Regions from separate parts of the Prochlorococcus sp. MIT 1201 genome, predicted to be linked through region 2. Evidence: predicted binding sites of a transcription regulator. Region 2 holds the regulator's gene; the other holds the start of a gene.
The links. Region 2 encodes HrcA, which represses chaperone genes, less so after heat shock. Its sites were predicted from a motif close to TTAGCACTCNNNNNNNNNGAGTGCTAA; they were not measured.

Region 1: a site for HrcA is predicted at 6,361-6,387, ahead of groES (co-chaperone GroES). Genes of this name have one in related genera too.

The regions. Positions count from the first base shown of each region.
Region 1 is NZ_CP138947.1:262,809-278,568, forward strand. Features, by position in the region: gene SIB41_RS01095 (carbamoyl-phosphate synthase) at 1-866, shown strand, start outside; gene SIB41_RS01100 (transposase) at 1,189-1,971, opposite strand; gene SIB41_RS01105 (TIGR01548 family HAD-type hydrolase) at 2,077-2,862, opposite strand; gene SIB41_RS01110 (30S ribosomal protein PSRP-3) at 2,928-3,452, shown strand; gene SIB41_RS01115 (transaldolase family protein) at 3,556-4,227, opposite strand; gene atpC (ATP synthase F1 subunit epsilon) at 4,261-4,662, opposite strand; gene atpD (F0F1 ATP synthase subunit beta) at 4,747-6,213, opposite strand; gene groES (co-chaperone GroES) at 6,442-6,753, shown strand; gene groL (chaperonin GroEL) at 6,835-8,469, shown strand; gene SIB41_RS01140 (hypothetical protein) at 8,676-9,176, opposite strand; gene SIB41_RS01145 (hypothetical protein) at 9,276-9,566, opposite strand; gene secG (preprotein translocase subunit SecG) at 10,305-10,535, opposite strand; gene gpmI (2,3-bisphosphoglycerate-independent phosphoglycerate mutase) at 10,593-12,215, opposite strand; gene pyrR (bifunctional pyr operon transcriptional regulator/uracil phosphoribosyltransferase PyrR) at 12,379-12,930, shown strand; gene SIB41_RS01165 (Hsp70 family protein) at 13,061-14,686, opposite strand; gene SIB41_RS01170 (hypothetical protein) at 14,727-15,011, shown strand; gene SIB41_RS01175 (DNA-directed RNA polymerase subunit omega) at 15,060-15,287, shown strand; gene SIB41_RS01180 (DUF1818 family protein) at 15,292-15,669, shown strand.
Region 2 is NZ_CP138947.1:2,064,625-2,080,384, forward strand. Features, by position in the region: gene SIB41_RS09985 (segregation/condensation protein A) at 84-986, shown strand; gene SIB41_RS09990 (sugar phosphate nucleotidyltransferase) at 1,032-2,210, shown strand; gene SIB41_RS09995 (methylenetetrahydrofolate reductase) at 2,191-3,084, opposite strand; gene SIB41_RS10000 (helix-turn-helix domain-containing protein) at 3,175-3,453, shown strand; gene SIB41_RS10005 (CYTH domain-containing protein) at 3,687-4,187, opposite strand; gene SIB41_RS10010 (NAD(+) kinase) at 4,193-5,140, opposite strand; gene nuoK (NADH-quinone oxidoreductase subunit NuoK) at 5,153-5,482, opposite strand; gene SIB41_RS10020 (NADH-quinone oxidoreductase subunit J) at 5,522-6,124, opposite strand; gene ndhI (NAD(P)H-quinone oxidoreductase subunit I) at 6,121-6,777, opposite strand; gene nuoH (NADH-quinone oxidoreductase subunit NuoH) at 6,905-8,023, opposite strand; gene SIB41_RS10035 (citrate synthase) at 8,084-9,274, opposite strand; gene sixA (phosphohistidine phosphatase SixA) at 9,300-9,800, opposite strand; gene SIB41_RS10045 (DUF3352 domain-containing protein) at 9,778-11,391, opposite strand; gene hrcA (heat-inducible transcriptional repressor HrcA) at 11,673-12,731, shown strand; gene trpB (tryptophan synthase subunit beta) at 12,967-14,217, opposite strand; gene SIB41_RS10060 (hypothetical protein) at 14,305-14,508, opposite strand; gene SIB41_RS10065 (translation initiation factor) at 14,577-14,918, shown strand; gene cysC (adenylyl-sulfate kinase) at 14,946-15,629, shown strand; gene SIB41_RS10075 (AI-2E family transporter) at 15,574-15,760, opposite strand, start outside.

The DNA of each region.
Region 1 (15,760 bases), 790 kb from region 2:
AGATCAACCTCAAAGATGCTGTGCAGTTCAACTGGGGTTTTCAAGGAGCACTGCAAGGAGCCGGAACACCCAATCAAGCCGGTATTGGAGCGTTTCTTCCGATTGCCGTTGGTGAGAACAGCGTTTGGTTTATTGATGCTTTAGCCAATGCCAACTTCTCTGATCGAGATAGTGAAAGCAGCATCGTTAATACCGATGTCGCTGGTACAACCATCTCCACCTCAACCCGTTTGGGTTACCGCTGGCTCAATGGTGATCGCAGCTGGATGTATGGAGTGAATGCTGGCTATGACAGCCGGCCAATGAATACAGGTGATGCTGATACCAGCGTCAATGTCTTTGATAAGCGTGATGTCTTCTTCTCTCAAGTTGCTGCAGGTTTAGAAGCAGTCTCTGATATCTGGAACTTCAATGCCTATGCATTGGTTCCAATCGGTGATGTCGAACACAAACTGAACAGCCATTACGACGGTGGTGCTCTTGATACCTACGGCTTAGATGTTGGCTACAGCATCACACCAGATTTCAATGCTTCTGTTGGTTATTACTATCAGCAAGGTGATCTCGATGATGCTGATGGTTCTGGTGTTAAAGGAAGACTCGCCTACAACATCAGCAATGGTTTAACTCTTGGAGCCAATCTTTCTTACGACGAGGCTTTTGATACACGCTTTACAGCAGACATTAAATATCGCTTTGGCTCTAATGGCTATGGATCACCAAGCAAGAAACAACCAGCAGTGATGCCCGCAATTCAAACGTTATCTACAACACCAGCCAATCGGGATGTAAGGGTGCACGACTGCGGTGTGGAAACCTGTGAGTGTCATGACGGAACCTGGAATTGTGTATGCTATGTGTGCTAGGAGGTAGATTGATAAATAAACTGGAACCGACAATACCTACAGAGAAATCCGATTATATGTACACGCTTGTGAAAAAATGAATCCGATGACCATTGTGTGAGTGATGATACCCTCTAAAAGCCCCTGCATTAGCCGGGGCTTGCTGACTCTTCAACCACCTCGCTATTGGCTTGAAACAACCATCGATACCTGGCGCGTTGACTTGCAAAAAGTTGCCTTGATGTCTTCTTTAGCAGGTAAAAATCAGCAATAGTTTTTTGCATTCATGACAAATCTATCGTCAACTTTATCTGCCAGAAAACTACTTATATTGCCCAACTAATCACCACAGCTTGAGAGTCTGATCTCCATCTCTGATGCCATTGGCTTTTCTAAATCTCACCGCTACTTGATGCCAATCCTCTGGGATTTGATTGAGACGAATATCGAACGCAAACGGTAGCTGTTGTTGGCCTGGAGAAACCCTCTTCTTCTTACTTCTAGTTCTTGCACTGCTCACCAGTCGTTTAAGCATGCGGCTGCCCCAATGGCACTTAGGAGCGCCTTTACTCTTATGGCGATAGCGCTGGCAGAAACGCTCATAGCGCTTGGCGCAGCCATCAAGCGTTGCCGATAGCTTTAAAAAGGCAGGACTCCATTCGCTGATGCCATCTGATTGCAACCTGCTGTAGTGGCCATAGTTGCTATAGGGATCAAAGAATCCTTTCCTTACACCTGCTGCTTTGGGATTGGCATGGATATACCTCAAGGTATTCAGCATTCGCCGGTGATCTTTGGGGTGGATCGGCGTTGAGAAATACCTGGCCTCCCAGAAGTGCCCGCAACGTCCGCTCAAGCGGTTGAGTGCCATGGCGGAGTACCAAGCGAACCAATGCATCAACCTCGGCAAATCCTTGGCATTGGTTGGCTTAAGCAGCAAGTGAAGGTGGTTAGCCATCAGGCATAGCCCATAGACCCTCACGGCAAATTTCTGCTGGGCGTTGTTAAGTACCGCCAACAACACATCACGCCTTAACCCTGTAGCAATCAAGAACTGCCGGCTATTGCAACGCAGCGTGATATGGAAACTGCAGCCAGATGGCAGTAAGCGTTTTGCGCGAGCCATGGGCTGGCGGCATCAGCGCGCAAGCATTAGCCATGCTTTCACCCAAATTCCTTAGCAGCACTACGCGAGATCAAGCAGATGGCCGAACCTGGCCAGACGACATCTTCACCAGTTTTTGAGGGTCTCGATCGCATCGGTTGTGCAGCTCAGAATGTGATCGGCGCCGGCCTGCTTCAGTCGATCTTCATAGGCGTTGCGTGCTTCTTGTTGCTCGATCCCATGCAAATGGGGTGGCGCGACTGCCAGGCTCATCCATTGCTGCTCGGGTTGTTGCTGGCGGGCATTGATCACTGTGCGCACATCGGCCACCGTGTCGCCTAGGTAGGCGACTGTTGGAACGCCTTGACCCAATCTCCTACCAGCAAGTTGGCTGGCTAGTTGAAGCAGGCCAGTGGGATCTGGTTTGTCAGGTGCTTCGCCCATGGCGATCAAGGCTGGATGCTTGAGCCCCAAGCGTTGTTCCAATACAAATCGGGCAGAAGGAGGCTCAGCACCGCTAACAAACCCCCAGGCGAAGCCGAGCGAACTCAGCTCCTCAAAGAATCTTTGATTAACTAGCAGTGGCTCATTGCGGATAAAGCCCTGCCAATTGCTGGGGTCGCCATTGGGATCACCGCCAAAATAAAAACGACTAAACACGTCTATGAGCTGCTCGCGGCTCGGTAGGTCTAGGGCTTGGTTACGGCTTTTCTGATCACGTCTGAGGAGCTCCAGGCTGGCGTCCCAGTCGTTATTCCAGATGCCTTCTGTTTTGAGTGCGTCGATCACGGCGACGCTGGGACGCCAGCCGCTGTAATGGTGCACTGTTTCCTGGATGGCGCGGCGGTAGCTGGCTGCTACATCGCGGATCACGCCGTCGATGTCAAACAGCAGCAGGCCTTGCAGGTTCAGTGGATAGAGAGTGTTGAGCGACTGTTAGGTTAGTTGTTTGTTCAGATTCCTTGAGCGCAGAGAGCATGACGGTTTCCGAAGGCGCTGCCGCTGATCAAGAGGTCGCGAGCACGGCCGCTGCAGTGGCTGAGGCACATCCACAGGCCACGACGGACGTCGTTGAGGATCAGGCGCAACCCAAGGAGGAGCCTCAGGAAGGCCGTCCTATGATGCGTGGTGGCAGTGCTGCTCTAGCGACTGCAACGATCGATGCTGATGGTGTGCCTTCTGGATATACCCCAAAGGCCGATGAAGGTCGCTTCTTGCTGAAGATTCTGTGGCTGCCAGACAACGTGGCTCTGGCTGTTGATCAAATCGTTGGCGGTGGTCCCAGCCCTCTTACGGCTTACTTTTTCTGGCCTCGCGAAGATGCATGGGAAACACTTAAAGGTGAGCTAGAAGGCAAGAGCTGGATCACCGATAACGAGCGCGTTGAGGTGCTCAATAAGGCCACGGAAGTGATCAACTACTGGCAGGAAGAGGGCAAGGGTAAGAATCTCGAAGAAGCCAAGCTCAAGTTTCCAGACGTCACCTTTTGCGGTACGGCTTAATCAAGCCAGCCGAACGAATGAATTCTGCAGACCCGCTCCGCCTCTAAGGCGGAGTTTTTTAATGGCAAGACTGAAGCGGAGGTTGCATGGGCTAGCGTGCAGTTCAGGCTCCAGAGCATGCGTCTTGCTCAAACGCAGCAGCAGAATCCAAGGTGGCCTTGACCTCAAACAGCTCCTCAGCCAGCTCAGCACTGATCGTGAAGGTGTCGATTCCTGCTGCCGCCAAATGGCTGAGATCACGACGACTGCGCAAACTAGCCACCAGAAGTTTGCAGCTGCTGCCAACTCCTTCTAGGGCTCGTTGCATCGCTATCAATTCGGTGTAGCCATCAAGGCCTTGATCGTTAATCCGTCCGAGGTAGGGGGCGATATGTTGAGCGCCCAAGGCCGCAGCGATCAAGACCTGGGAGGCTTCAAAACAGGCCGTGAATGTGATGGGGATTTCTGCGGCGATCAGGGTGCTTGCTGCTTGGCTTCCTGCTTGGGTAATCGGCAGTTTGACGTGAACAGTGAGAGCTGGAGTCGTCAATTGGGCCAAGGCAGCGCCGCATTCTGCTAGCTCGATGGCATGCTTTCCCCATGCTTGAAGATGTAGCTCTAAACAACCCAGTCGTTCGGCAGCAGCAGCCAAGCTCTTGAGATGATCAAGTTGGCAGGGTTGTTGGGCTCGTCTCAGCAGTGTTGGGTTGGTTGTGATGCCACCAAAAAGACCTGTAGGAAGCCATGCTTCCCATTTGCTTGGGTCTGCGCTGTCGAGTAAGAGCTGTAGCGTCAACTCAATGCCCTCAGCAGCTGCCTATTGATTGGCTTATTTAGTGGCTTGAACTCGTGCTCGGGCGCGATTGAAGTTCTGTTGTGCCTTTATTTTTTCGGTTGAGGCTTCCTGGCCTTCCATTTGGCTCACTTTGGCCTTGGCCTGCTCTAGCTCTGCTTCAGCCGTTGTTGTATCAATGCTCTTGCCGAGTTCGGCACCATTCACCAACACGGTGACATCGTCTGCTTCAACTTCGGCGAATCCACCCATCAGGGCAATGGAGTTCCAGGCCCCATTGGTTCGAACCCTCATCACACCGATATCCAGGGCCGTGACAAGCGATATGTGGCCTGGCAGGATGCCAATCAGGCCTGTGGTACTAGGAAGAATCACCTCTTCAGCAGTGCCGTCGAACACACTCTGGTCAGGTGCCAGAACGCGGAGGGTGAGAGACATGGTTCGGAGGCTTGGGTTTGAAGTGGAGAAATTGAATGGGGATGAAAGTGATTAGCGGGGAGATGTCTCACTCCCCGTTGGGCTTTAACCCTTTGCTTCTGAAGCCATCTTCTCGGCCTTAGCTTTGACCTCGTCGATGTTGCCAACAAGGTAAAAGGCTTGCTCAGGTAGATGGTCTAGTTCACCGGACATGATCATATTGAAGCCGGCGATGGTTTCTTCCAGCTTGACGTACTTGCCGGACATGCCGGTGAAAATCTCGGCGACAAAGAAGGGCTGGGAGAGGAACTTCTCAATCTTGCGGGCACGATCTACTGTGCGGCGATCATCTTCTGAGAGTTCGTCGAGACCAAGGATGGCAATGATGTCTTGCAGTTCCTTGTAGCGCTGCAGTGTGGCTTGCACGCTTCGTGCTGTGCGGTAATGCTCATCGCCAACAACTGATGGCTGAAGCATGGTGCTGGTGGAATCCAAAGGATCCACAGCTGGGTAAATGCCCTTGGCGGCCAATGCACGAGCCAGCACAGTTGTGGCGTCTAAGTGGGCAAATGTTGTGGCTGGTGCGGGGTCGGTGAGGTCATCTGCGGGAACGTAGACGGCCTGAATCGAGGTAATCGATCCCTCTAGGGTTGAGGTGATGCGCTCTTGAAGTGCACCAACGTCGGTGCCAAGGGTGGGCTGGTAGCCCACGGCGGAAGGCATGCGACCCAATAAAGCAGAGACTTCTGATCCGGCCTGCACAAAACGGAAGATGTTGTCGATGAACAGCAGCACGTCTTGCTTGTTCACGTCGCGGAAGTGCTCAGCCATGGTGAGAGCTGAAAGACCAACGCGCATCCGGGCGCCAGGGGGCTCATTCATCTGCCCGAAGCAAAGAGCGACCTTCGACTTCGATAGGTCGTCGGAGTTGATCACTCCGGATTCTTTGAATTCCTCGTAGAGGTCGTTGCCTTCACGAGTGCGCTCGCCCACACCACCAAAGACAGACACACCACCGTGTTCTTTGGCGATGTTATTGATCAGCTCCTGAATCAGCACGGTCTTGCCCACACCGGCACCACCGAAGAGGCCAACCTTGCCGCCTTGACGGTAAGGAGCCAGGAGATCAATCACCTTGATGCCAGTTTCAAAAACTGTTGGTTTGGTCTCTAGCTCAGTGAGTTTTGGTGATGGTCTGTGAATCGGGGCAGTTGCATCGGTTGTAACAGGACCCTGCTCATCAACTGGTTCGCCGAGCACGTTGAAGATCCTGCCCAGAGTGGCTTCACCAACGGGCACGGAAATTGCAGCGCCGGTGTCGAGGGCTTCCATGCCACGAACCAGACCATCCGTGCTGCTCATGGAGACCGCACGCACTCGATGGTCGCCGAGGAGTTGCTGCACTTCGGCAGTGATGGCAACATCCTGACCGGATGGGTTCTTGCCCTCAATGCGAAGGGCATTGAGGATCTTGGGCAGCTTGCCGGCAGGGAATTCCACATCCAGAACCGGGCCAATCACCTGACGAATGACGCCCTTGGTGCCGGCGGTGGCGGTAGCTGCAGCGGCCATAAGAAAATAGAGTTTTGCAAGGGGTTGCGTGTCTAACGCATTCCCTTTCAGAGCGGCGCAACATTACCACTGCATGGCGAGATCTTCTCAGGGTTCGGTGACCCGCACAGGTATCGACTAGTCGGCACAGCATCAACACACATAGGGTTGGCACTCAATGGCCACGAGTGCTACTCCAGGTCGTTATGTGGTGCTTCGGCGCCCTGTTCTTGCTCTTTCAATACACCCATGGCAGCTGTTTCTCTCAGCGTCTCCACCGTTAAGCCTCTCGGAGATCGCGTTTTTGTGAAAGTCTCTGAATCAGAGGAGAAAACTGCGGGCGGCATCCTTTTGCCTGATACCGCCAAGGAAAAGCCCCAGGTGGGCGAGGTGGTTCAAGTTGGCCCTGGAAAGCGCAATGACGATGGTTCCCGCCAGGCTCCCGAAGTGGGAGTTGGTGACAAGGTTCTTTACAGCAAGTACGCAGGTACAGACATCAAGCTCAGCACAGATGAGTACGTGCTGTTGTCCGAGAAGGACATCCTTGCTGTCGTCAACTGAGCTTTGCGGCTGACTCTGACTTTCAGCAGACATCGGCTTTCAACTGACCAAATCCATCATTTTTAAAGGACAACGCCTCCCATGGCTAAGCGCATTATTTACAACGAGCAAGCTCGACGTGCCCTTGAGCGCGGCATTGACATCCTGGCCGAATCCGTGGCCGTCACATTGGGCCCCAAAGGCCGCAATGTGGTGCTTGAGAAAAAGTTTGGTGCACCCCAAATCATCAACGATGGCGTCACCATCGCTAAAGAGATTGAGCTTGAAGATCACATTGAGAACACTGGTGTTGCTCTGATCCGTCAGGCAGCTTCGAAGACCAATGACGCTGCAGGTGATGGCACGACCACAGCCACTGTTTTGGCCCATGCCATGGTGAAGGCCGGCTTGCGCAATGTGGCGGCTGGTGCCAATGCAATCTCCTTGAAAAAGGGGATCGACAAGGCTTCCGACTTCCTCGTGAGCAAGATTGAGGAGCTCGCCAAGCCGATCAGTGACAGCAACGCCATCGCTCAGTGTGGAACCATTGCTGCCGGCAACGACGAGGAAGTGGGTCAGATGATTGCTGACGCCATGGACAAAGTCGGCAAGGAAGGTGTGATCTCTCTTGAAGAGGGCAAGTCGATGACCACTGAACTGGAGGTCACCGAGGGGATGCGTTTCGATAAGGGCTACATCTCCCCTTACTTCGCCACTGACACTGAGCGGATGGAGGCTGTGCTGGATGAGCCCTACATTCTCCTCACTGACAAGAAGATTGGCTTGGTACAGGATCTGGTGCCTGTGCTCGAACAGATTGCCCGCACTGGCAAGCCCCTGCTGATCATTGCTGAGGACATTGAGAAGGAAGCTCTCGCAACCTTGGTGGTCAATCGTCTTCGTGGTGTGCTGAATGTGGCTGCCGTGAAGGCGCCTGGGTTTGGTGATCGCCGTAAGGCCATGCTCGAAGACATGGCAGTGCTGACCAATGGTCAGTTGATCACCGAAGACGCCGGTCTTAAATTGGACAATGCCAAGCTGGAAATGCTTGGTACAGCTCGCCGTGTGACCATCAATAAGGACACCACAACGATCGTTGCCGAAGGCAATGAGACGGCGGTGAAAGGGCGTTGCGAGCAGATCAAAAAGCAGATGGACGAGACTGACTCGACCTACGACAAGGAGAAGCTGCAGGAACGACTTGCCAAGCTGGCCGGTGGCGTTGCTGTTGTGAAGGTTGGTGCTGCCACCGAAACCGAGATGAAGGACAAGAAGCTCCGTCTTGAAGATGCCATCAACGCCACCAAGGCAGCAGTTGAGGAAGGCATCGTCCCAGGTGGCGGCACCACACTGACTCACCTCGCTTCTGATCTGCAGAAGTGGGCTAATAGCAACCTCAGCGGTGAGGAGCTGATCGGTTCCAACATTGTGGAGGCTTCCCTGGCTGCTCCCTTGATGCGCATTGCTGAGAATGCAGGCGCCAATGGTGCTGTCGTGGCCGAGAACGTCAAGAGCAGGCCTATCAGTGACGGCTATAACGCTGCTACTGGGGATTACATCGACATGCTTGCTGCAGGCATTGTTGACCCTGCCAAAGTCACCCGTTCTGGTTTGCAGAATGCGGCCTCGATTGCTGGCATGGTGCTGACCACTGAGTGCATCGTTGCTGATTTGCCCGAGAAGAAGGAGGCAGCTCCTGCAGGCGGTGGCGGCATGGGTGGTGACTTCGACTACTGATCAAAGCCGGGACTCTTCGGAGTCCCACAAGTCACATGTCATCAAGAACAGATCAAAAGCACCCTTCTGGGTGCTTTTTTTTCGATATGAAGGACGATCACTGGTAGCAGCGATGAGCGAGTTGTGCTGATCAATAGGCATGATCATTGCAGCCTTAATGCTTGCATTGCAAGATCAATTTGAAGCTAAATTTACTCTAGAAATGTTCATGATATCGCTTTCCTTAATGCATAGACAGCGGCACCAGTGCGTTCGTAAATGTGCGCTTTTGGGCGCTTCATTTCGATGCCATATGGATTAGTGAAGATCGCAAATAGTATGCGTGCAAATCTAAATAAATTCTTCTTTGTTGACGTTTTGCTTGCGTCTTCCTGTTTGACCAGTAACAGTATCTCTTCGGTAATAATTTTGTGGTCGCCAAATGCTTTCAGCATCTTTTCTTTCTCTGAACTGTTGATCGTATCGAGGATGATCCTTAGGCCTCTGATTGAGTCTCGGTCACCTCTTGTAATCTCCCTGGTAATACTTTGATAGAGATTCTCCCATTTGTATGGCTCTTCTTTAAATAGATATGCAGCCCGATTGCTTGAGCTTGCCTTTGACAATCTCGCCTTTTCATCTTCTTCATTTTGTTGTGATTTCCAGTAATCATATAAAGGAGAAGCCTTCTCTATGATTGTTGCAAGTTCTTTTCCTTTGGGAGGCATTTGGTTTTCAGGGTAAATGATTTTTTATGGAGCACTGATTTTTGGCAAGAATGCCACTGAATGGGTTGGCAGCCTCTCGCTGAGCTGCAGACTGGCTAATTATTTGACGCTTTGATGGTCAATACCTGTTTCTTTCTCATAGGCAATGACTAGGTCGACCAATTCTTTCTTGAGTAATCCTTTTAGCTTATCATTTGACTCCTTGGCGGGAACTATTTGCTTTTCATCCGTTTGTGTGTCTTTCGTTACCCCAGCATTAAGCAGAGAGACAAGCCTTTTCAATGAGTCAAAAATAATAAAAGTAATCCTGATAAGAAGTAAGATGATTGTATCGGTTGTGATCTTTTCTTCTGGCGCCTTTGATGTTTTCTCCTCTGGTGCCTTTGCCATTTTGGGTTTCCGATAAATGTCTTGTCGATAAGAAATCAGGAGAGCAAGTCGCCATTGCCAACGCTTTGATTATAGCTTGAATCCCATTTGTGGCATAGTCTTTAGCCTCTTGATTTTAGCAAAGGAGCTTTGACTTGCTTTTGGGTGCCAGAAGCTTTGATGCTTGATTTTTCATCCCTTCGCTTTGTTGTTGTATTCATTGTAAGCCGCAGAAGCGTATTGTAATTCTTCGTCTATGCATCAGAGATCCTCTCTTTATTGTTTTTGCCGCTTATCGTATACAACATAGCTTGATGTTTTATTTCAGCCATCTGTGCTTGCTTGATCATCACTAAAATTGCTTTGTTGGCTCAGTGATGAGATTCTTGTTGTGCTCAAGATCACCTTTGCATTGCTACTGCTGCTTTAGGCCAGAGCATGTTGTTGATCGATGACAATTGCCTATTTTAAATAATAACTTAAGGCAGGCAATCTTTTGAATAAGCTATGTCTATGCTAAATCGCGGTGAGTTTGGATAGGCCTGCTTCCCTTCCTGTTGCCATCCTCAACTTTCTTTTTTGCTTTGAGGTGTATTCCACTAGCTGCCTTACTTCTGAGTTATGCAGGAGGGGTTAAGTTGTAGTTTGGCATGCAAAAACATGGTGATGAGTTCGATCTCGATTGGCGAGGTTAATCACATGTTTGTTCAACCCTTTTGGCAATGATCTTGCTTGCCTACGGAGGAATCAAAGCTCAGCTCAAGTGAGCCAGCCAGCGCTAAGGATCACTGCAAGAGTGAGGAAGATGGCTAGGCATGTCCAGGTGATCCTGTCCAAGGTTGCCTCGGCGCTGCTGGTGCTTGTGAAACTGGAGCTGCCGCTAGCGGATATCCCTCCCATGCCACCACCCTTGGGGCTATGCAACAGGACCAACAACATCAAGAGAACGCCAGAAGCGACCCAGACCCAGGAGAGAAAAGAGGTAATCATGGCCTCAGTCTAGGGATGTGTTGATCATGCTCTGACTTCGGCTCGCGATCGTTCGCCTCAAACGGGTTGAGGGAGTCGTGCAGAGGGCGTTGGTGAATCAATGGCTTGAATCAACGATAAGCCTGACATGGCATCGGGCTTAGGTAAATCCAGCAGTTGCAGCAGCGTAGGTGCGATGTCAGCCAGGCCACCACCTTCACGCAGCTGGATGTCATTGCCGTAGCCAGCCAGCTTGCGTTTCTCTCCTTCTACCAAGATCACAGGTACGGGATTCGTGGTGTGAGCCGTCCAAGCCTGACCATCTGAACCTTGCATCAGTTCGGCATTGCCATGGTCTGCCGTGATCAACAGAGTGCCGCCCATTCGTCCGGTCGAATCCAGCAATCGGCCGATGCAGCGGTCCACGGTGCTGATGGCTTCCTGAGCGGCTCCCATCACACCGGTGTGCCCAACCATATCTGGATTGGCGTAGTTGATGACGACCAGTGAATACACACCACTCTCAATCGCGTTCACACAACTCTCGGTCAGTGTGTCAGCAGCCATCGCTGGAGCCAGGTCGTAGGTAGCCACGCGGGGGGATGGCACAAGATGACGCTCCTCGCCTGCTAGTGGCTGTTCGATGCCACCATTCATGAAATATGTGACGTGGGGATACTTCTCTGTTTCTGCGGTGCGGTATTGGCGTAGGCCGTGTTCAGAGACCACCTGACCGAGCAGATCATCGAGTGATTCGGCGGGGAACGCTACTCCTACAGGGAGATCGTGTTCGTACTGGGTGAAGGTAACGACATCGAGGCTGGGCTGATTGGCTCGAGGGAAACCATCGAAGTCTGGAAGAGTGAGGGCTTGCACCAATTGCCTGGCGCGGTCAGGACGGAAGTTGAACATCACGAGGCCATCCCCGTCTTTGAAGTAGTTATTGCTAAGACGTGTGGGTTCTAGGAATTCGTCGGTGGTTCCGTTGGCATAACTTGCGCTAAGAACGTCTTCGGCAGTGACTCTGCTGATCGATTGATTTGGGTCGGTGAGTACCTCATAGGCCCTGATCGTGCGCTCCCAGCGGTGGTCACGGTCCATGGCCCAATAGCGGCCGCAGAGGCTGGCTAACTCACCTACTCCACTGGCGTTGATGGTGTCTTCGATTTGGTGTAGGTATTTGCTTGCACTTTGAATCGGGGTGTCTCGTCCATCGGTGATGAGATGCACTGCCACTTTGTTGAGGCCAGCGGCGGCAGCCCAGTGCAAAAGACCGCAGAGATGGTTGATATGGCTATGAACACCACCATCGGAGCAGAGTCCCAACAGGTGAAGCGTGCTGTCAGACTTGCGCAACCGTTCGGCTAGGGCAATCAGGGCAGGAGTTTGCCCCAGCCTTCCGGCTTGTACGGTTTCACTGATGCGAACGAGTTCCTGACGGATCACCCGGCCAGCACCGATGGTGAGATGACCGACCTCAGAGTTGCCCATCTGGTTGTCTGGCAGCCCGACAGCGGCACCACTGGCTTCGATCAGGGTGTGGGGGTAGGAATGCCATAGGGCATCCATGATTGGAGTCTCAGCACTACGGATGGAGTTGTGCTCAACTTCCTCACGATGTCCCCAGCCATCAAGGATCGCCAGCACTACAGGTGCAACTCGGTTGAAATGCCTTGATTTTCCGGAACTGCTGCTGGGCATGTTCACACGCGGCTATTGCTTATTAAGGACTTCTCCAGATTGAAGTTACTTCCTCCTTTGGTCTTGGTCTGCATTTGTGCTGACTTCCGTCAGCTTTTACGCATTGATTGTTGTTGGAGGCAAGAGAAGATCGGCATAAACTCACGTCTTAATCGTCACGACCATGATCGACAAAGGTAGTGATGAACGGGTTGAGATCCTCTCTGACCAGGAGCTCGGTCGCACCCTTTCGCGCCTTGCTTCTCAAGTACTCGAGTCTGTTGCTGATAGCCGGGAGCTTTTGTTTCTGGGAATTCCTACGCGAGGCGTGCATCTGTCTCGTGTCTTGGCCAAAGAGTTGGAACCCATTGCTGGCCATAGTATTGATCAGGGAAGTTTGGACCCCACCTTTCATCGTGATGATCTGGGTCGAGTCGGTACTCGGATGGTGCAACCCACCGATCTCCCCAACAGCGTTGAGGGGCGAGAGGTTGTGTTGGTGGATGATGTGATTTTTACCGGACGCACAGTGCGCGCTGCTCTTGAAGCTCTTCAGGCCTGGGGCCGGCCTCAGCGGGTGATGTTGTTGGTGATGGTGGATCGCGGGCATCGGGAAGTGCCGATTCAACCAGATTTCTGTGGTCGCAAAGTTCCGACTCGTCGCACGGAAAGCATCGAATTGCGCCTCTCTGATGTGGATGGAGAAGAGGGGGTTTACTTGCGCCAGTTGCCTTGATGAGGACAACACGCTGAGCTGGTGAACTTTGTGTTCATGCATCGGCGTTGTTCGTCTTGATGACAGAGGTCAGTTCAGCCCATGGTCGTCTTGCCTTTGGATTGCGTTGAGGTTGGTGTGGATGAATCAGTTACTGCACGGTGCCAAGCTTTTGCTTGCCTAGCCGCTCACCACTGCGTAGATCTAGCCCCTCCATCTGCAGCTGGGCATCGTCATCGATGGAGAATTGCAACCTCAGGCAGTCTTGCCCCGGCTGACCGGGTGGTTGTAGTGCAAGCGAAGCTGTAGGGCAGGTTCCTGGCCAGGGATGCAGTTTGCGCTCTGCTGGCTTTGATTGCAGGGTTGGCATTCCATCGATGTAGATGACCTCATGGCTCTCGTTGATGTCTGGCTCAGCAAGCACCACCTCTAGCTCCAGTTGATCGATCCGGCTGGCGGCCAGCACAAGCTCAAGGGGGGCGGTTGTTGGCCAGGGCTGACCAGCGAGGAACAGCGGATGCCAATGATGTTGTCCACCTCGCTGATCCCAGCAGCGCAGAGAGACTCCGCGGTGCAGTACATCCTGAACTTTGACCCCCGGTGTGAGTTGCAGGGCTCCAACAGCAACGGCCTCTATGGGGGGAGGCGTGAGGAGTGGGACTGGTTGCGTTTGCTGCTGCAACCAACTGCGAACGAGGGGGATTTGTGCGCCGCCGCCGACGGCTACGACCCCCTGAAGATCTTTGAGTTCGCAACCATTGCCACGCCCCCTTGCCAGGGTTTCATTGAGCAGGCTGGCCAGGCTGTTAAGCAAGCCTCTGGCGATGAGCAGCTCTTCCAGCTCCCTGCGGCAGAGACGTAGAGGCAGGACTTCATTGCCTTCTGAATCGGCGGCAATCTCCAGCTGGGTGGCCTCAGCGCGAAGATCCACCTGGCTAAGGCGGCATTTGAGCCTCTCTGCAGCATTGAGGAGTGTTTCTGAGAGCGGAACGTCGGGATAAAGATGATTGGCAATCCAATGATCGAGGTCCCGTCCACCCAGCTTCAGTCCAGCCTTGCCAAGCACGCGTGCGCAGCGCAGGGCTTGTTTGCTGCTGTCCTCAAGATCTTGGCCAGCAAATCGAAGTAATTGGGCGATTGGAGCCGCCCGTCCTTCTCCACCTTCGAGGGCCACGAGGGATAGATCAATGGTGCTGCCACCGATGTCCATCACCAACAGCTTGGAGCCTGGGGGTAGGCCGGCACCCATGGCAGCAGCGGTGGGTTCATCAACCAGGGCGATCTCTTCAACCGGCAGTGTTGTGCAGACCTGATTCAGCCAGGTTCTATAGGCGCGATAGCTCTCCACTGGCGCAGTGAGCACAAGACGTCGCACCTCGATATGGGGAGGGAGTCGGCGCCAGATCTGCTGCAGCAAGATTTCTCCGGCCTGTTCTGGCGAGAGGCAAGAACCATCGCTTTTGTTTGGATGAGGTGCACCGATCCAGCGCTTGAAGTCTCTGCTCAAGCTTGTGTGACCCTGCCCCACCAGGCCTGCTTCGTCCACTTGCTGCCCCACTAGAGGGTTGGGGTCATTGCCTTGGCCGGCCCAGATCAAACTGGGGACTTCTCCTGGGCGACGGCTGATTGGTGGTAGATCGAGGAGTTGAGGGCTGGCAGCACGTTCAGCCTGGAAGGCCACAACCGTGGTGGTGTTCCCAAGGTCAATGGCAAGGGTGCCAACTTGTTGGAAAACCTGAAGCTTTTCTTCGCCCTCTGGGGGCATGTCCATGGCCATGGCCAGGTTGTAGTCATTACTAGGCTAAGAGACAATGGCGATGGATCGGTTGCAGCGCCTGGTGCTCTCTTTTTATCGAGAGGACCCTTGCATTGAGGCAGAGCTCGAACCGCTGCTCGATTGCCGCATGACCCGCAGTTGGGGGAGCATCCGGATTGAGTGTGTGGATGCAGAGCACTTGGAGGAAGTCAGCGCCTTGCTGAGCCATCTGAGGCTTCCCTTGGCGGCCTTGGGACTTGGCCGGCAGATTGTTTTGCGGGTGCCCGGTTCTTTACAACGGAGCTATCCCATGCATGTGCCCTTTCACAGTGATCTATTGGCCTAATGCTGAGCAGCGCTCGCCTACAGTGACCTTGAGAGATAAGAAGTTTCTGTGATCACATCGGGAGTGGAACCCAAAGACCTTGCCAAGCGTGGGGAGAGTCTCATCCGTCAGTCGAGCAACCGCTACCTCACTACGGTTCGAATTGCGTTTCGGGCGAAGCAGCGCCGTTTCGATGATTTTGATGGCCTTTTGGAGGAATCGAGTGTGAAGCCGGTTCAGCGAGCCATCGTTGAACTAAGCGACGAGCAGGACCAACCGGATCTGCTGCCTGGCTGAGGCGATGATTCAACAGGAGGGCCCTGGCTGGCGACTTGCCAGGGACCCTGCTAGGACAGCCTTCCCAGTGTTGATTGGAGGGGAAGGCTGGGCTATCGAGCTCACTCAAGATGAGTGGCAGTGTTTGCAGTCTCTGGTTGTTGAACTCACTGATCAACATCAGCAGCTTGTTGATCAGCTGCTGGCAGAGGAATCTGTCTGCCTGGAGATGGAACGTCAGCCGTGGTGGGCTTGTCTGGATGGTGATCGTCACAGCTGGAGCTTGCAGGTGATTTTGCAGGGCGATGGCGAGAAGGCCCGTGGCGCTGAAGGATGTTGGTCGGTACCTGCTGCGCAAGAGATGGCCACTGCGATGAGAACCACCTGGGACTTTGATCAATGATTAGAGAGGCTGATCGATAGCGGGATCATTGATCTTTCCCCGAGCTTGCACAGGGTAATTCACAGTTTTTCCACAACTTGCAGGTTTGAAT
Region 2 (15,760 bases):
TCTTTAAAGGCATGATGATCTATGGAATCCCCCTGGCGCGCGCCTAACAAGATCGATAACTTATTTCAAGCGTGATCTTTGCCTTGCAGGATGATGGACTGAACAGGGGGGCTGATTCAGGCGCACGCCTTGCAATCCGCCTGCTGCAAGATGCCGCAGAGCGAGGTGAATTAGATCCCTGGGATGTCGATGTGATCGCTGTGGTTGATGGTTTCCTCGATCAACTACGCCAGCGCATTGAGGTACCCCAGCAAGTGGCCGCACAAGTTCAACGGCAAGGCGGCAGTTATGAACAGGATTTAGCAGACAGCAGCGAAGCCTTTTTGGCCGCATCAGTCCTGGTTGGTCTCAAAGCAGAGGTTCTCGAAGCCCAAACCTTTCCACCTGAACCTCTGTTTGAAGAAGGCTTCGAAGCAGAGCTGGGAGAGCAAGGCTGGCTAGATCCAAGTTTTGCGCTTCCCAGGCGCCCAGAGCGCCACCTCTTACGTCGTCCGGCAGCACCACCGCCCCTACGTAGGCCAGTGACTCTTGGCGAGCTCATCGAACAACTGGAATCCATCGCCGAGCAACTCGAATCCGACGAACTGCAACAGCGACGCCGCAAACGCAATAAACGTTTGAGCGAGCGTGAGGCCATTGCCCAAGTCACCGCTCTGGCGCACCGTGAAAAACTTCCTGAAACGACTGCAGCCTTAGGAGTTTTCCTCAACGATTGGGAACAAGCCCTGCACTGGGTTGATTTCGAGCAGTTGGTTGGTCAGTGGGAACAGGTCTCAACAGCAGACCTGGACACGGATCGGGTGGGCGTGTTCTGGGCTCTGTTATTTCTATGCTCACAAGGAAAAGTGGAGCTGGCCCAGGAAGGATCCCTCTATGCCCCCCTCCGACTTAAGCGACTGCTGGCCCCAGGAACCATTGCTCAGCTCCCACTTACCAGCCTTAACGTGCCAGCTGCCACTCCGGCCGAGGTCGTGAATGCCGCTTGAATGGAGGTCTATGTTGTTTAACCGAGCTGAGGCCTAACAACGCCAATGAAGGCGATGATTTTGGCGGCCGGCAAAGGGACGCGCGTCCAGCCGATCACCCACGTGATCCCCAAGCCGATGATTCCCATCCTTCAGAAACCCGTGATGGAGTTTCTGCTCGAACTGCTGAAGGAGCACGGATTCAAAGAAGTAATGGTGAATGTGTCTCACCTAGCTGAGGAAATTGAAAACTACTTCCGCGATGGCCAGCGCTTTGGCGTAGAAATCGCCTACAGCTTCGAAGGACGCATCGAAGAGGGAGAACTGATTGGTGATGCCCTTGGTTCCGCTGGCGGCCTCAAAAAAATCCAGGATTTTCAACGATTCTTTGATGACACCTTTGTGGTGCTCTGTGGCGACGCCCTCATTGATCTCGACCTCTCAGAAGCCGTAAAACGCCATCGAGCCAAAGGCGCTCTGGCGAGCTTGGTGACCAAACGAGTCCCCAAAGATCAAGTCAGCAGCTATGGCGTGGTGGTCACAGACGAGAATGATTGTGTTCAGGCATTCCAAGAAAAACCCTCCACTGATGCAGCGCTGAGCGACACAATCAACACAGGTATCTATCTCTTTGAACCAGAGATTTTCGAGCACATTCCTTCCGACCAACCCTTCGATATCGGCTCTGACCTATTCCCCAAGCTGGTGGAGATGGGCTTACCATTCTTCGCCCTACCCATGGATTTCGAATGGGTGGACATTGGCAAGGTTCCGGATTATTGGAGGGCCATTCGCAGCGTCCTGCAAGGAGAGGTTCGCCAAGTAGGCATCCCTGGCAAGGAAGTCCTTCCTGGGATCTACACAGGCTTGAACGTTGCCGCGAACTGGGACAAGATCAATGTGCAAGGGCCAATTTATGTGGGTGGCATGACCCGCATCGAAGATGGAGCAACAATTATTGGGCCATCAATGATCGGCCCTAGCTGTTGCATCTGCGAAGGGGCAACCGTGGACAACTCGATCATCTTTGACTATTCCCGTATTGGAGCTGGTGTGCAGCTGGTGGAAAAGCTGGTATTTGGCCGTTACTGCGTTGGCAAAAACGGCGATCACTTTGACCTTCAAGAAGCAGCCCTTGATTGGCTGATCACCGATGCAAGGCGCCAAGACCTTGTGGAACCATCTCCTCAGCAGAAGGCCATGGCCGAACTCCTTGGCACAGACCTCACACCGGCACCAAGCTGATTCCAGCCTGATCAAGAATCTCGGGGATGCGCTCTTCTGCTTTCACGGCCATCAGATGGACGCCCTGGGCAAGAGACAAGTAACTCCTGACCTGCTCAGCAGCAATAGCGATCCCCTCAGCCATTGGATCAGATGCTTGCTCCAGCCGAGCAACAAGTGATTCAGGGATGCATGCTCCAGGCACAACCCTATTAATGAAGCTTGCATTACGAGCTGATTTCAGCAAAAACACCCCAGCAAGCACAGGCAACCCAAGGGGATTGGCCACCTCATTGCAAAAGTGTTCAAGCACAGCGGGTTTCATCACCATCTGAGTCTGAAGAAAGCGAGCGCCGGCCTCTTTCTTTCGTTCAAGGCGCCGCCGCAGACCACTCAAGCTCTGGCAATTGGGATCGGCAGCGGCCCCAGCAAACAAAGCAGTCGCTCCATCAGGGAGTAATCCCGAAACAGGGTCCTCAGCACGGTTGAAGGCAGAGACCTGATGCAGCAATTTCACCGACTCGTAGTCATGAACAGGTCTCGCCTCAGGTTGATCACCAACCCGAACCGGATCACCTGTAAGGCAGAGCACGTTGCGAATACCCAGAGCATGAGCTCCAAGTAAATCTGATTGAAGGGCGATCCGATTGCGATCACGGCAAGCGAGCTGCAAAATTGGTTCAAGCCCCTCATCTAACAGCAACCGGCAGAGAGCAAGGCTGCTCATCCGCATCACTGCACGGCTGCCATCAGTCACATTGATGGCATGAACAAAACCTTTCAAACCTTGAGCCATCGTCAAGGAATGAACAGGATCTGCACCACGAGGAGGCATGACCTCAGCAGTGATCGTCACCGCTCCGGCCTCGATGGAGCGCTGCAAGGCTGAACTCAAATCACGATGTCCTTCACTTACTCACCAACTATGAGGGATCGCTTGCCCAAAGTCTGCGTAAGATGAACGGAGATAATCAATGGGGAGGAAATGGCCACAGGCAAAATCCCCAGTTCCGTTCATATCTCACTCTCTTCAAGGGAAATGGAAATCATTGACCTTGTCGCCGACGGTCTAACCAACCAAGAAATCGCTGAAAAGCTAACCATCAGCAAGCGAACTGTCGATAATCATGTCAGCAACATGTTCACCAAAACAGGCTCAAAAAATCGTGTGGCCCTTCTGAACTGGGCCATGGATCACGGCAAGATCTGCCGCGATGGTTTCAATTGCTGCTCCTTGCCAGACGACTCCGACTCTGACTCCTAAACCCAAGCACAGCGGGCTCTGGGATGGACATCAAAGAACATCCTTCGGACTCGAGATCAAACAACTCGACATAGGCCATACAAGCCTCACGATCCCGGCATGTAAAGCGGAGGATGCCATCGGTATCGTACAAACCAAACACAAGTTGCCTTCCCGCAGCCTCTGCTGCCCGAACAACCAGTTCACTCGATCGGAACTGTTAAGAGATTATAAAGGCCCTTGGGGCGCTTTGGTCAAGCCAGGCCGTTATCTCTGCGCCTCTGATCTGACCATTGCTGAATCGGGGTGCATGCCAAAGCGGCATTGCTCCACTCAGATGCACCCGTCACCTCCTGCCAACACCACGCGGGAATCTCTAGCCGATCCTCCGCAGAGACAAGTTCCACCTCCGCTAGCACAAGAGGAGCATTCGCTCCTTCGAAGCAATCGACCACCCAATCACCACCTTTAAGGCTTAGTTCATAACGTGTCTTGATCAGACGATCAGGCGCCAAACCCCAGAGAGCCTCTGCATCGACTAGAGGGATCCGATATTCGAACTCATGGCGAGCAATACCCTCAGCAGGAGCTTTGAGGGTGAGCCAAGCCTGCTCCATCGCCATGATTCTCATCCTGACAGTGAACCCTTGAGGAGACCCGGCCAGGTAACCCTGACGCAAAGGCAAGGCCGGTCCTGCCAAAGCTCGCCACTCTTCTCCCACCACCAAAAACCTCCGTTCGATCTCGAGGCCCATGAGCTTCAGCTGGGAGATGGTTGATTGTTGAGCAGACTTCCCGCCCAATGCAGCTTGTGCGTGAGAGTTCTGTAATAAGAAGGACTCTGTTCAAGAACCACCATCAATGCATGGTGCCGAGCCCTCTGAACAACACAACACTGGCCTGGTTCAAGCAGGGCACCACTCGCCCCATCTTTCCAGAGCTTCACGCGGCGAGTGTTTTCTCCCAGAAGACCAATCACGAGCCGTGAAGCTGGAGGCACGATGACCGGACGACTAGAGAGACTCATCGGACAAATTGGACTCACGATGATGGCATCAATGCCAGGGTGAAGAATCGGCCCTCCAGACGCCATCGAGTAGCCGGTAGACCCTGTGGGTGTCGCCAAGATCAAACCATCGCCACGGTAATGATCCACCACCTCACCATCGATCTCAAGTTCAAGGGTGCAGGTAGGCGACACATCATCGCGATAAGGACGCATATAAAAATCATTCAGGGCCCAGTGCGGTGCCTTAGTCCCATTCAAATCCTGGAGCGAAGCAGTAGGTCGAGCAGTTCGTTCAGCAGGGGAGCGGCTGTCCACTGCAGCCTGCAACATCATCCTGCGCTCCAAAGCAAAGTTGTCCTGCAACAATCTCTGCCATAGCTGACCGCCATCAAGTAAGCAGCGTTCATGCGTCAGAAAACCTAGATGCCCGCCGACGTTGAAACTAAGGATTGGTACATCATGAACGGCAAGATGACGGGCCGCACCGAGCACCGTGCCATCGCCCCCAAGCACAACAGCCAAATCAGGCAGGCCGGCTTCTGAGGCCAATAAATCGGGGAAAGGGTTGGCCGTCACTCCACTCATGGCCATCACCACTTTCACTCCAAGCGCTTGGAGCTCGTCAACACAACAACAGGCTTCACGATGCGCAGAATGACTTCCCGCCCGATAGATCACCCAGACCAAATCGAGACGCATGCCTGGGTCTCCTTACCAGCGCAGCAGATTGAAGCGCTCCATATCCACAGTGACGCGATTGCGATAGAGGGAAAGGAGGATCGCAAGACCCACAGCTGCCTCTGCAGCAGCAACAGTAATCACAAACACAGCAAAGACCTGACCGCGGATCAGACCACCATCAATATATGAAGAGAATGCCATCAGATTGATATTCACAGCATTGAGCATCAGCTCAATGCTCATCAAAACCCGAACAGCATTACGGCTATTGATCAGCCCCCACACGCCGATACAGAAAAGCATCGCAGCAAGCAAGAGATAGGCCTGAAGAGGAACAAGACCGGACGAGGACTCGAGCATGGGATCAATCAGGGGAAAAAGCAAAGTGTCCTGAACTGATCAGGGCGTGGACTTATCGACAAGCAACGGGGTTTGAGCCTTCTCGATCAGACCCTGATTGACAGCATCACCTGTACCAACATCAGTCTCCAGGACATCTCTGCGGGCCAACACAATTGCACCGATCATGGCCATCAGTAGAAGCACAGACGCCAGCTCAAAAGGCAAAAGGTAGTCAGTAAATAGGTGTTCACCAATTCGCTCAGTAGCCCCTACTCCAATCGCTGCGGGGCCTGGCACTGCCCAAGGTGTGGTGATCACCACACGAAAGAAAAGAACAAACAACCCTGCACAAACTCCACCAGAGAGCAGCCTTCGAATAGGCAATCCCTCGATCGGCTTCAAATCTTCGCGCTTGTTGACCAGCATGATCGCGAAGAGAATCAGCACGTTGACTGCACCCACATAAACCAGCACCTGTGCTGCTGCAACAAAACTGGCATTGAGGAGCAGATAGAGACCAGCCACAGCCATAAATACGCCACCAAGCAAAAAGGCGGAGTAGACGATATTGCCCAGCAAGACGACACCAAGACTGCCGAGAACCACCACGGCGCCTAGAACCAGGAAACAGATTAATTCTGTGGAAGTAGCAATCGTCATCCGCTGGGCTGGTCTTGATCAGAAGCATCCTGCAACGATTCTCCCTCATCCCCTTGAACAGACTCTTGTTGCAAGCTCAGACTCTTGAGCGCCTCTGCAGGGAGCTGTCCGGCTCGAGGTTGATTGGCAGGGACATCATGGGGATCCATCACCCCTCTAGGCAGATAGGCCAGCTCTCTTAAAGGCTGCACAGATGGGTCTGTCGTCACACTGGTTGGCAAACGACCCAATGCAACATTGTCGTAGTTGAGGCTATGTCGATCGTACGCAGCCAGCTCATATTCCTCTGTCATCGATAAGCAATTGGTAGGGCAGTACTCCACACAGTTGCCACAAAAGATGCAGACACCGAAATCAATGGAATAATTGCGCAGCTCCTTTTTCTTCGTCTCCTTATTCATCACCCAGTCCACAACAGGCAGGTTGATGGGACAAACCCTGACGCAAACCTCACAAGCAATGCATTTATCAAACTCGTAGTGGATACGACCGCGATAACGCTCTGAGGGGATGAGCTTCTCGTATGGATACTGCACCGTGATCGGACGCCGGCGCAGGTGATCGAATGTGACCGCAAGGCCCTGGATCAGATAGTTCGCTGCATCCGCAGCGTCGCGGGTGTAGTCAGCAACTTTTTTGAGGAACCCGAACATGCGAAAGGAACCTCTAAGAGGCCCACTAGGAGCATTCCAGAAATCCTACAAGCTTTTTAACCAGGATAGGTAAAAGTGCTTAGCCCTCCCGGAACGAGATCCAGCGCCTTCAAGCGCTTTGGCTGCATCAACCACCAAAGGCAACAGGGAAAGCCAACTTAAGAGCAGCGGTAATCAGCAGATTTCCAAGCGCGATCGGCAAAAGAAACTTCCAGCCCAAATCAAGCAATTGATCAATACGTACTCGTGGAGTAGTCCAGCGCAACAAGATGGCTAAGAACACCAGTAGATAAGCCTTCAGCACTGTCATCACAATGCCAACGGAGCCAGTGATCACCTGCACCAAGGGAGCATCAACCGACTGACCAAGCCAACCAGCTAGCCATTCCACCGGGATGGGGAAGCCCCATCCCCCTAGATAGAGCACTGCGACCAACAAGGACGAAAGCACAAGGTTGATGTAACTACCGAGATAAAACAGGGCAAACTTCATCCCTGCGTACTCGGTCTGATAACCCGCCACCAGCTCTTCCTCAGCTTCAGGGAGATCGAAAGGAAGTCGTTCGCACTCGGCAAGCGCACAGATCCAAAAGATCAAAAAGCCCACAGGCTGCCGCCACACATTCCAGCTCAGCAAGCCAGCACCATTTTGTTGGGCAACAATGTCGACCGTGCTGAGCGAATTACTCATCATCACCACTGCCAGAACAGCCAAGGCAAGAGGGATTTCGTAACTGATCGATTGAGCTGCAGCCCTCAGCCCACCCAAGAGTGAGTACTTGTTATTGGAGGCATAGCCACTCATCAATAGGCCAATGGGCTGAATGCTGCTGAGGGAGATCCAGAGGAAAATCCCTATCCCCACATTGCTGATCAGCAGGTTTTGACCAAAGGGCACGATCAACCAGGAGAGGATCACAGGCACAAGCACCAGGACCGGACCAAGAGTGAACAGCAGGCCATCCGCCCTGACAGGGATCACGTCTTCCTTCACAAGCAACTTCAAGCCATCGGCCATCGGCTGCAACACGCCGAGAGCTCCTGCATATTCCGGTCCGATCCGCTGCTGAACAGCCGCCGAAATCTTCCGCTCCAGCCACACGGTGACCAAAACGCCCACCATCGCCGCGGTCAACACCAACAGCATCGGCAGCGGCAGCCAAATGAGATGGGCCATCTGAGGGGAAAGCCCCAGCCCTTGTAATGACTGACTAAAACTCAACTCCAGATCAAGGCCAGAACTCACCAAGCCTGAGGTTGCAGTGGCAAAGGTGGTCACCATGGTGATGGCTGAGCTGGCTGCAACTTAGGCGCCCGTAGAAGAGACACGCTCATCACTAGGGATCCAAGTTCTGTTCTGGGCACCGGTGTAAATCTGCGAAGGCCTGAAAATCCGATTCGCGCCAAGTTGCTCTCGCCAATGAGCTAGCCAACCAGCCACCCTTGAGATAGCAAAAACAGGAGTAAAAAGATCACGTGGAATTCCAAGCTTGCGATACACAAGACCGGAATAGAAGTCCACATTCGGATAGATCCCTTTAGGCCCTAAACGGGTGGCAGCCGCCTGCTCCAACGCCTTGGCCACGTCGTACATCTCATCGGTACCGAATCGGGCAAACAACTCCTCTGCAAGACCCTGAAGGATCACAGCGCGAGGATCCTTGACCCGATATTCCCGATGACCAAAGCCCATCACCTTGCGCTTAGAAGCAATCGCTTCATCCAAGTAATCACCAGCGTGCTCTGGGCTGCCGATCTCTTCGAGCATCGCCAAAACATCCTCATTGGCACCACCATGTAGAGGTCCTGCAAGGGTGCCCACTGCGGAGGCCACCACTGCATAAGGATCAGTGAGCGTACTGGCGGTCACGCGAGCACTAAAAGTACTGGCATTAAGACTGTGTTCCGCATGCAGGATCAAGCAGCGATCAAGAACCCTGGCCGCCAAAGGGTCCGGTTCACGCTCGGTGAGCATGTAGAGGAAATTGGCTGAGTAGGCCAGGTTGTCACGAGGCTGAATGGGATCTTGCCCTTTGCGAATCAACTTGAAGGCCGCCACCATCGTGGGAATCTTGGCGATCAGCCTCACCACGGCGTTATAGACGTACTTCGGGTCATCGATGGCTCGACGGGAATAGAACAGCCCCAGGGATGCCGCACTCGACTGAAGTGCATCCATCGGGTGCCCCGAAGCTGGGAAGCACTTCATCATGTCGCGTACCCGGAAACTCACGCGACGGTGCATCTGCACCTCAGCTTCAAAATCACGAAGTTGCTGTGGGCTGGGCAGATCGCCCCAGATCAACAGATAAGTGGTTTCCAAAAAGCTGCTATGCGCTGAGAGCTCCGCAATTGGATAACCCCGATAAGCAAGCCGCCCCTGCATTCCATCGATATCACAGATGGCGGATTGGGTTACTGGCACTCCCTCCAGCCCCGGACGAAAGCTGATACCACTGCGATCGTGGCGAATCTCCCCAACCTGCTCCTGCCCCACCGCATCTCAACAACTGCTTGGCAACCTAAGCGGAACAGGGCAACAACACCGACGGCCTCAACAACACCTGCAGCGTTGCCCTGCCAGCAGGGCTTCGTTTTTGCTGCGACCATCTGAGATGTGCAAAACCAGCCTTCTTCAACACCAGGCAGCCCGTAGGCATGCCAAGCAACCTTGCTGCTAGATGGTTCAAATCAGGTTCATGACCCACCAAAAGGCAGCGCCCAACTAATCCTTCAAGCAAAGGCCAAGGATCCCTGCCAGGCAGCAAGCCACTCTCGAATTCCACACGCCCCGCCAGACCTGCCTGCTGCGCAAGTTCGGCCGTCTGAGCCGCACGCAGATAAGGACTACTCAGCAGACGATCAGCAGCAAAGCCAAGGCTTCGCAAGCGACGAGCGACCTCCATCGTGCGCAGAATTCCTTGCTCTGTAAGTGGGCGTCGCGAATCATCAACGCCATAGCAACGCTGCTCAGCGATGCCATGGCGCAATAAGAAAAGATCAACCGAGGTTGAGGCGGGCACGCATGCGAAGAGAAGAGCTTTGCTCATCTTGATCAGGCCCCACAGCCATGGCCAACCCCTGCACACTGGGCTGCAATGAACCATCAGCAAGCGTTTGCATCAACGTCCAGGGACGCCAATGCTGAAGCTGCACGCGACCAGGACTTGCACCAAGAACCAGCTGTTGAGTAAGCGGACGATCATCTCGATTGAGATTGTTCAGCTGACGAAGACGAGGCTGTAACGCCTTGCCCTGCTTGCGCTGCTGTAGAGCCGCAAGGGTCTGCCCCCACCAGGCCTGGTCTGGCTCCTCGGCCAAAGCAACGCCCAACTGAGCCTCAAGCAAGTTCTTAGTGGAGCTTTGTTGACGTGCCAAGCGCGTCCACACCTGCAGAGATTCGTCATCAGACGGCAAATCCGAACGAATAAAACCCTGCTCAGTCAGCGCATCATCCACCACCGAGACAGCTGGATGGTCCTGCTTGGTCGCAACCAGCCAGCCTTCGGGCTGCTGAAGCCACAACAACGGTCCATCGTCCAAACCAGCAATCGTGGCAGCCGAAGACAGTTCATTTGCCTTCAACTGCTGACGCAGTAAGGGACCTAACCACTGCACCAGAGGATCCTGATCTGAGGGATCAAGTAATCGAGAAGGTGAACTCAGCAAAGCGAGTGCCTCCGCCTGACCACCAGCCGAGGCAGTGAGCTGAGCAAGTCCATCAGCTGCTCCAACCTCACTCGCAACGGCTTCCAGGGGTTGCTGGAAACGCAACAGCCCTTCCAGGGCCAAATCGGACCCTTCAGGCTTCAAGGCAGCCACCAAGCTCAACAGATCCTCCCGCTGGCTGAGCTGCTTAGGCAGGCCTAACCAAGAGTGAAGAGCGGGCGGCGAGGCAACCATCAGCGCCACACCATCACCAAGCTGGCGCACGATCTCGACAAGCTCCTGATCGCCAAGTTGATGCTGATCAGACAACTGGGAAACATCAAGAGCCTGTTCCAATACCCCCCGGCCGGAGGCAAGCAACAACAGGTCATCGTCGATCAATGCTGTTGCCAAAGGCTGTGGATTACGCCCCCTCAAAGCCCCTTTGCCACTAATCACTCCCATCCCCCGATAGCGGCTGATCTGCAGATCTGTGCCAGCCAAGCTGCGGGCTTGCCAAAAGCGCTGTAAAAACCGCCTCGCACCATCCTGATCTCGACTCTCTAGAACCAAAAGCCAACCCATGGATGCCTCTGGCCCGTTGGGTTCCAACAGAGCCATGCTCACTTGCGGACCAAGCCAGTCGACCAACTCCGACTCAAAATCCAAACCAGCGAGTGCGAAAGCACCATCACGAATCTGCTGAGCACCATCGCGAGCCTTGCGACGGTTGCGTGCCGGTGCTACAGCCTGGGCATAGGCCGGCACACGCACTGGATCCATCAACCAATGAACGGCAAGAGCAGCATCTCGAGGCACAAACCTTGCCGCACGTGGCAACTCCAGTGGCTGATCAACCAAACGCAGAGGGTTTTGGCGGGCCATAGCCCATCCAAGCCCCGCCACCAATGAGAACAGGACAAACACCGTGGCTACCACGGCAATCAAAAACGGGCGGGCCTTCATGGGCCGGCAATGGGACTCTTTAGATCATCTTTATCCATTAATCATCTGATCGTCTTGCGCCCAGTATGAAGCGCTCACAAAGTCAACAACAATGAGTCGATTGACAGCCCTGTTTGTGCAAGCCAACTGAATCGCGAACAGCAGCAAAATTTCCGCCACAAAATCTTGTCGAGCTACATGACGAGAAACACAACAGCTGCAATCTGGAAAGAAGCATCGAGACTTGGTGATGCTGGGTTGCAAGCAAACTGCGCCAACACTGAGGCCGGCTTAGTGAGTTCGTGACAGAGCACAAAAGAAGGGCAACCCCCCCGTACCATCAAGATCCCGACGTCACCGCTTTGGAGTCGCTACCGGCACGACAACAGCAGGTGCTTCAAGCAACGGTGCACCACTACGTGGACACGATTGAGCCCGTCGGCAGCAAAACCCTGGTGCAACGCTTTGGCCTCCAAGCGAGCGCCGCAACGGTTCGTTCGGCAATGGGAGCCCTTGAACAGCGTGGCCTGCTCACCCAACCTCACACCTCGGCGGGAAGAGTGCCGAGCCCGCAGGGCTATCGCCACTATGTGGACTGCTTGCTGCCGCCTCCAGGATCGGCGGCGCAGCACCTGGAACGGGAACTGACAAACCTCAGTCTGCGCTGGGCAGCTCTCGATGACTTGATGTGGCAATTGGCCCGTCGCCTCACCGATTTCACCGGCCTGATGAGCTTGATTACCAGGCCCGCACGGCCAAAGCCAACGCTTCAAGCCGTACGCCTGGTGCGCAGTGGCGACCGGCTGCTGGTGATGCTGGTTGAAAGCTCCAACCAAGCCAGTCATCTCAATCTGCGCCTGCCCCATGAAGCCAGCAACGAACTCGAAGCCATCGAGGAGTGGACCCGCGATCAACTGGCCACAACGGGCAACGGCAGCCTCGACTGGTCGAGCCTGCCACCGCAGCTCAATCTGAGCGGATCTTTACTGCGAGAGGCGATTCACAGCCACAGCCAAGCTCAAACACCGGCTGAATCAGATGCAGTGTTCCACGGGATGTCCAGGCTGCTTGCGCAGCCAGAATTCAGCAGTAGCGCCAGCCTCCAACCTTTACTGGAACTGATGGATACGCAGCCAGCTGCAGTGGTGCCAGTGGGCAGTGAGCAGCTTGGAGGCGTGTGGATCGGCGCAGAGCACCCCAAAAGCGCCCTGGAAGCCTGTTCTGTGGTGCAAGCGAGTTATCACAGCTCCGGGGAAGGCATCGGACAAGTTGCTCTCGTTGGCCCGATGCGCATGGCTTATGCCACAGCCAAGGCAGCCGTGAGCAGCGTGGCGAATCACCTTGAAAGGTTGCTCTGCTAAGCGAGACAGCTAGCCATGAGTTGCAAACTTTTTTGCTACGACTACCAAGCTTCGACGACTAGGTTTTCGGCGGTATAAACGGTTCAACAAAAACTGGAAATGGAGCCCATGAACTGATTAATCTTTGCGTTATTGGTTCTCGTGATCAGTTACTCGTTAACCCCTTGCTGATGGTCAAGCTCTGATGCCATCAGCTCATGGCTCGAGCAAAACGCTTACTGCCGGCAGCCATCACTCAAAGCTGATTGCCCAGTTTCTCTGCCACGGTGTTGACATCTTTATCGCCACGGCCAGAGCAATTGATCACCACTTCTGTTCCAGCGGCGAGAGTGGGGCAAAGCATCTCTAACCAAGCAAAGGCATGGGCCGTCTCTAGAGCAGGAATAATTCCCTCTAGTTCACTCGCCAAGCGCAGGGCATCCAAAGCCTGCTGATCGCTAACCGCGGCATACTCCGCCCTACCAATCTCACACAGGTAGCTGTGTTCTGGACCCACTCCTGGGTAGTCGAGGCCGGCACTAATCGAATGCGCCTCTTGCACCTGACCTTCATCATCCTGAAGCAACAAACTCATCGCTCCATGCAAGACGCCTACTCGACCTTCGGTGATTGTTGCCGCATGACGACCAGTTTCAACACCATCACCAGCAGCTTCCACTCCAATCATGCGCACAGAGCGGTCCTGCACGAAGGGATGAAACAAACCCATGGCATTGGACCCACCACCAACGCACGCCAAAAGAACATCAGGCAAGCGACCGAAAGCCTCAGCACACTGCTGCCTGGCCTCCTGACCGATCACGGCATGAAAGTCGCGAACAAGCATCGGATAGGGATGGGGACCAGCCACCGAACCAAGGATGTAATGGGTGGTTTCCACATTGGTGACCCAATCACGAATCGCCTCACTCGTCGCGTCCTTCAACGTGGCCGTGCCTGCAGTGACAGGCTGCACTGTGGCCCCAAGAAGACGCATGCGGAACACATTCAACGCCTGACGGCGCATGTCCTCAGCGCCCATGTAGACGACACACTCAAGACCAAAGCGGGCACACACCGTGGCAGTTGCCACACCGTGTTGACCCGCACCTGTTTCGGCAATGATCCGCTTTTTACCCATGCGTAAGGCCAACAGAGCCTGACCCAAAGCGTTATTGATTTTGTGGGCGCCTGTGTGATTGAGATCCTCACGCTTGAGCCAGATCCTGGGGCCTCCGTCTGAACGGCAGTAATGAGCTGTGAGGCGCTCAGCCTCATAAAGCGGCGTCGCCCGACCCACATAGCTACGCAGCAGCCGATCCAACTCAGCGGTGAAGGCAGGATCTTTCCATGCCAGCGCAGCTGCTTGCTCCAGTTCAGCCAAGGCAGGCATCAAGGTTTCGGGCACGTACTGGCCCCCATATCTGCCGAAACGCCCCTGGGCAGAAGGTCGCGCACTCACAGCGAGGTCCGCATCTTTGGGCTGAGAGGGCAAAGTGCTGGTCACCAGTACGCCAGGCAAGAACAACACCAGCCTAGGAATCGAAAGAATCACCCCAAGCAGCAAAGAGTGCTTTCGTTTGAAGCCGCAAAGTTAGAGGGAGTCTTTGCCAGCCAACTCAACCATCCGCCGCATGGGCCCTGCCCAAGCCAGACCAACAACGAAAAGACTGGCAGCCGCTGCAATTGGAATCAGCTCTCTACTCAAGCTGAACGCCTTCGCGTTAGCGCTGCAATCGTTGGCGCAGCAACCATCCAGCAGAGCATCACCAGCAGCCATCGGATCGCGGAGTTGCATCTGATCACCGCGAAGATGGCATGCAGAAACAACGACCCCCGTACATTCACAACATTGGCGATCAGACAATGCCCCGAGGTGGCTGGCAAGAATTCACAGGCCCAGGTGGTTTTTCAGGGCAATCCAGAGCGATGGCGCGCCCCGATGTCAGCCAAGCCAATCCCAAGGAGCAACAAGCTGTGCGGGTGCAACGCACACGCGGAGGCAAGCGTGGCAAAACAGTTACCCAGATCACTGGGCTGGCACTCACCGCTACAGAAACCAAGGCTTTGCTCAAGCGCCTTAAGGCCCGTGCTGGCACAGGCGGAACAGTCAAAGACGATCTACTCGAGCTACAGGGCGACCAGGTGACCCTGGTGATGGACTTCCTGCAAAGCGAGGGCTTCCGTCCCAAACAAGCTGGTGGCTGAAAGGAGCTGACAGATCAGCTAGGCGGAATGGAGAATGGCAGCCCAATCAACATCAAGACCATGAGCTCTGCCCCGCAAGGAGAGACAAACCCCAAGGGCACCAACATTGTCTGGCATGAAGCCTCCGTAGACCGTCAATCGCGAGCACAACAACGCGGCCACCGCAGTGCAATCCTCTGGTTCACTGGCCTATCCGGTTCTGGCAAGAGCACCCTTGCTAACGCAGTGAATGCGGCACTGTTTGAGCAAGGTCTTGCCACCTATGTCTTAGATGGCGACAACATTCGCCATAGCCTCTGCAAAGACCTCGGATTCTCCGACTCAGATCGAGAGGAGAACATTCGCCGCATCGGCGAAGTCGCCAAGCTCTTCCTCGATGCCGGTGTCATCGTGCTCACCGCTTTCGTCTCCCCCTTTCGAGCTGACCGTGACAAAGCACGCAAGCTTGTAGATGTTGATGATTTCATCGAAATCCACTGTGCAGCGGACCTAAGCATTTGCGAAGAGCGAGACACCAAAGGGCTCTATGCCAAAGCCAGGGCAGGCGAAATCAAAGATTTCACTGGTATTTCAAGCCCCTATGAAGACCCTGCATCACCCGAACTAAAGATCAATACCGGTGAGCAAAGCCTGGACAGTTGCGTTGAGATCGTGCTCAAGACTCTGCTGGATCGAAAGGTAATTCCCGCCACGCATCAACCAGTGTCTTAATGCAACTCGCCACGGGAACGGCCAGCAATAACCCCAAGAGCTGCCCAAAACCAAATAATGCTCCTGTTCTGGCACCAATCGGCAGAGCAATCAGCAACCAAGCAGGCTGCAAGCCAACGATGCTTCCCATC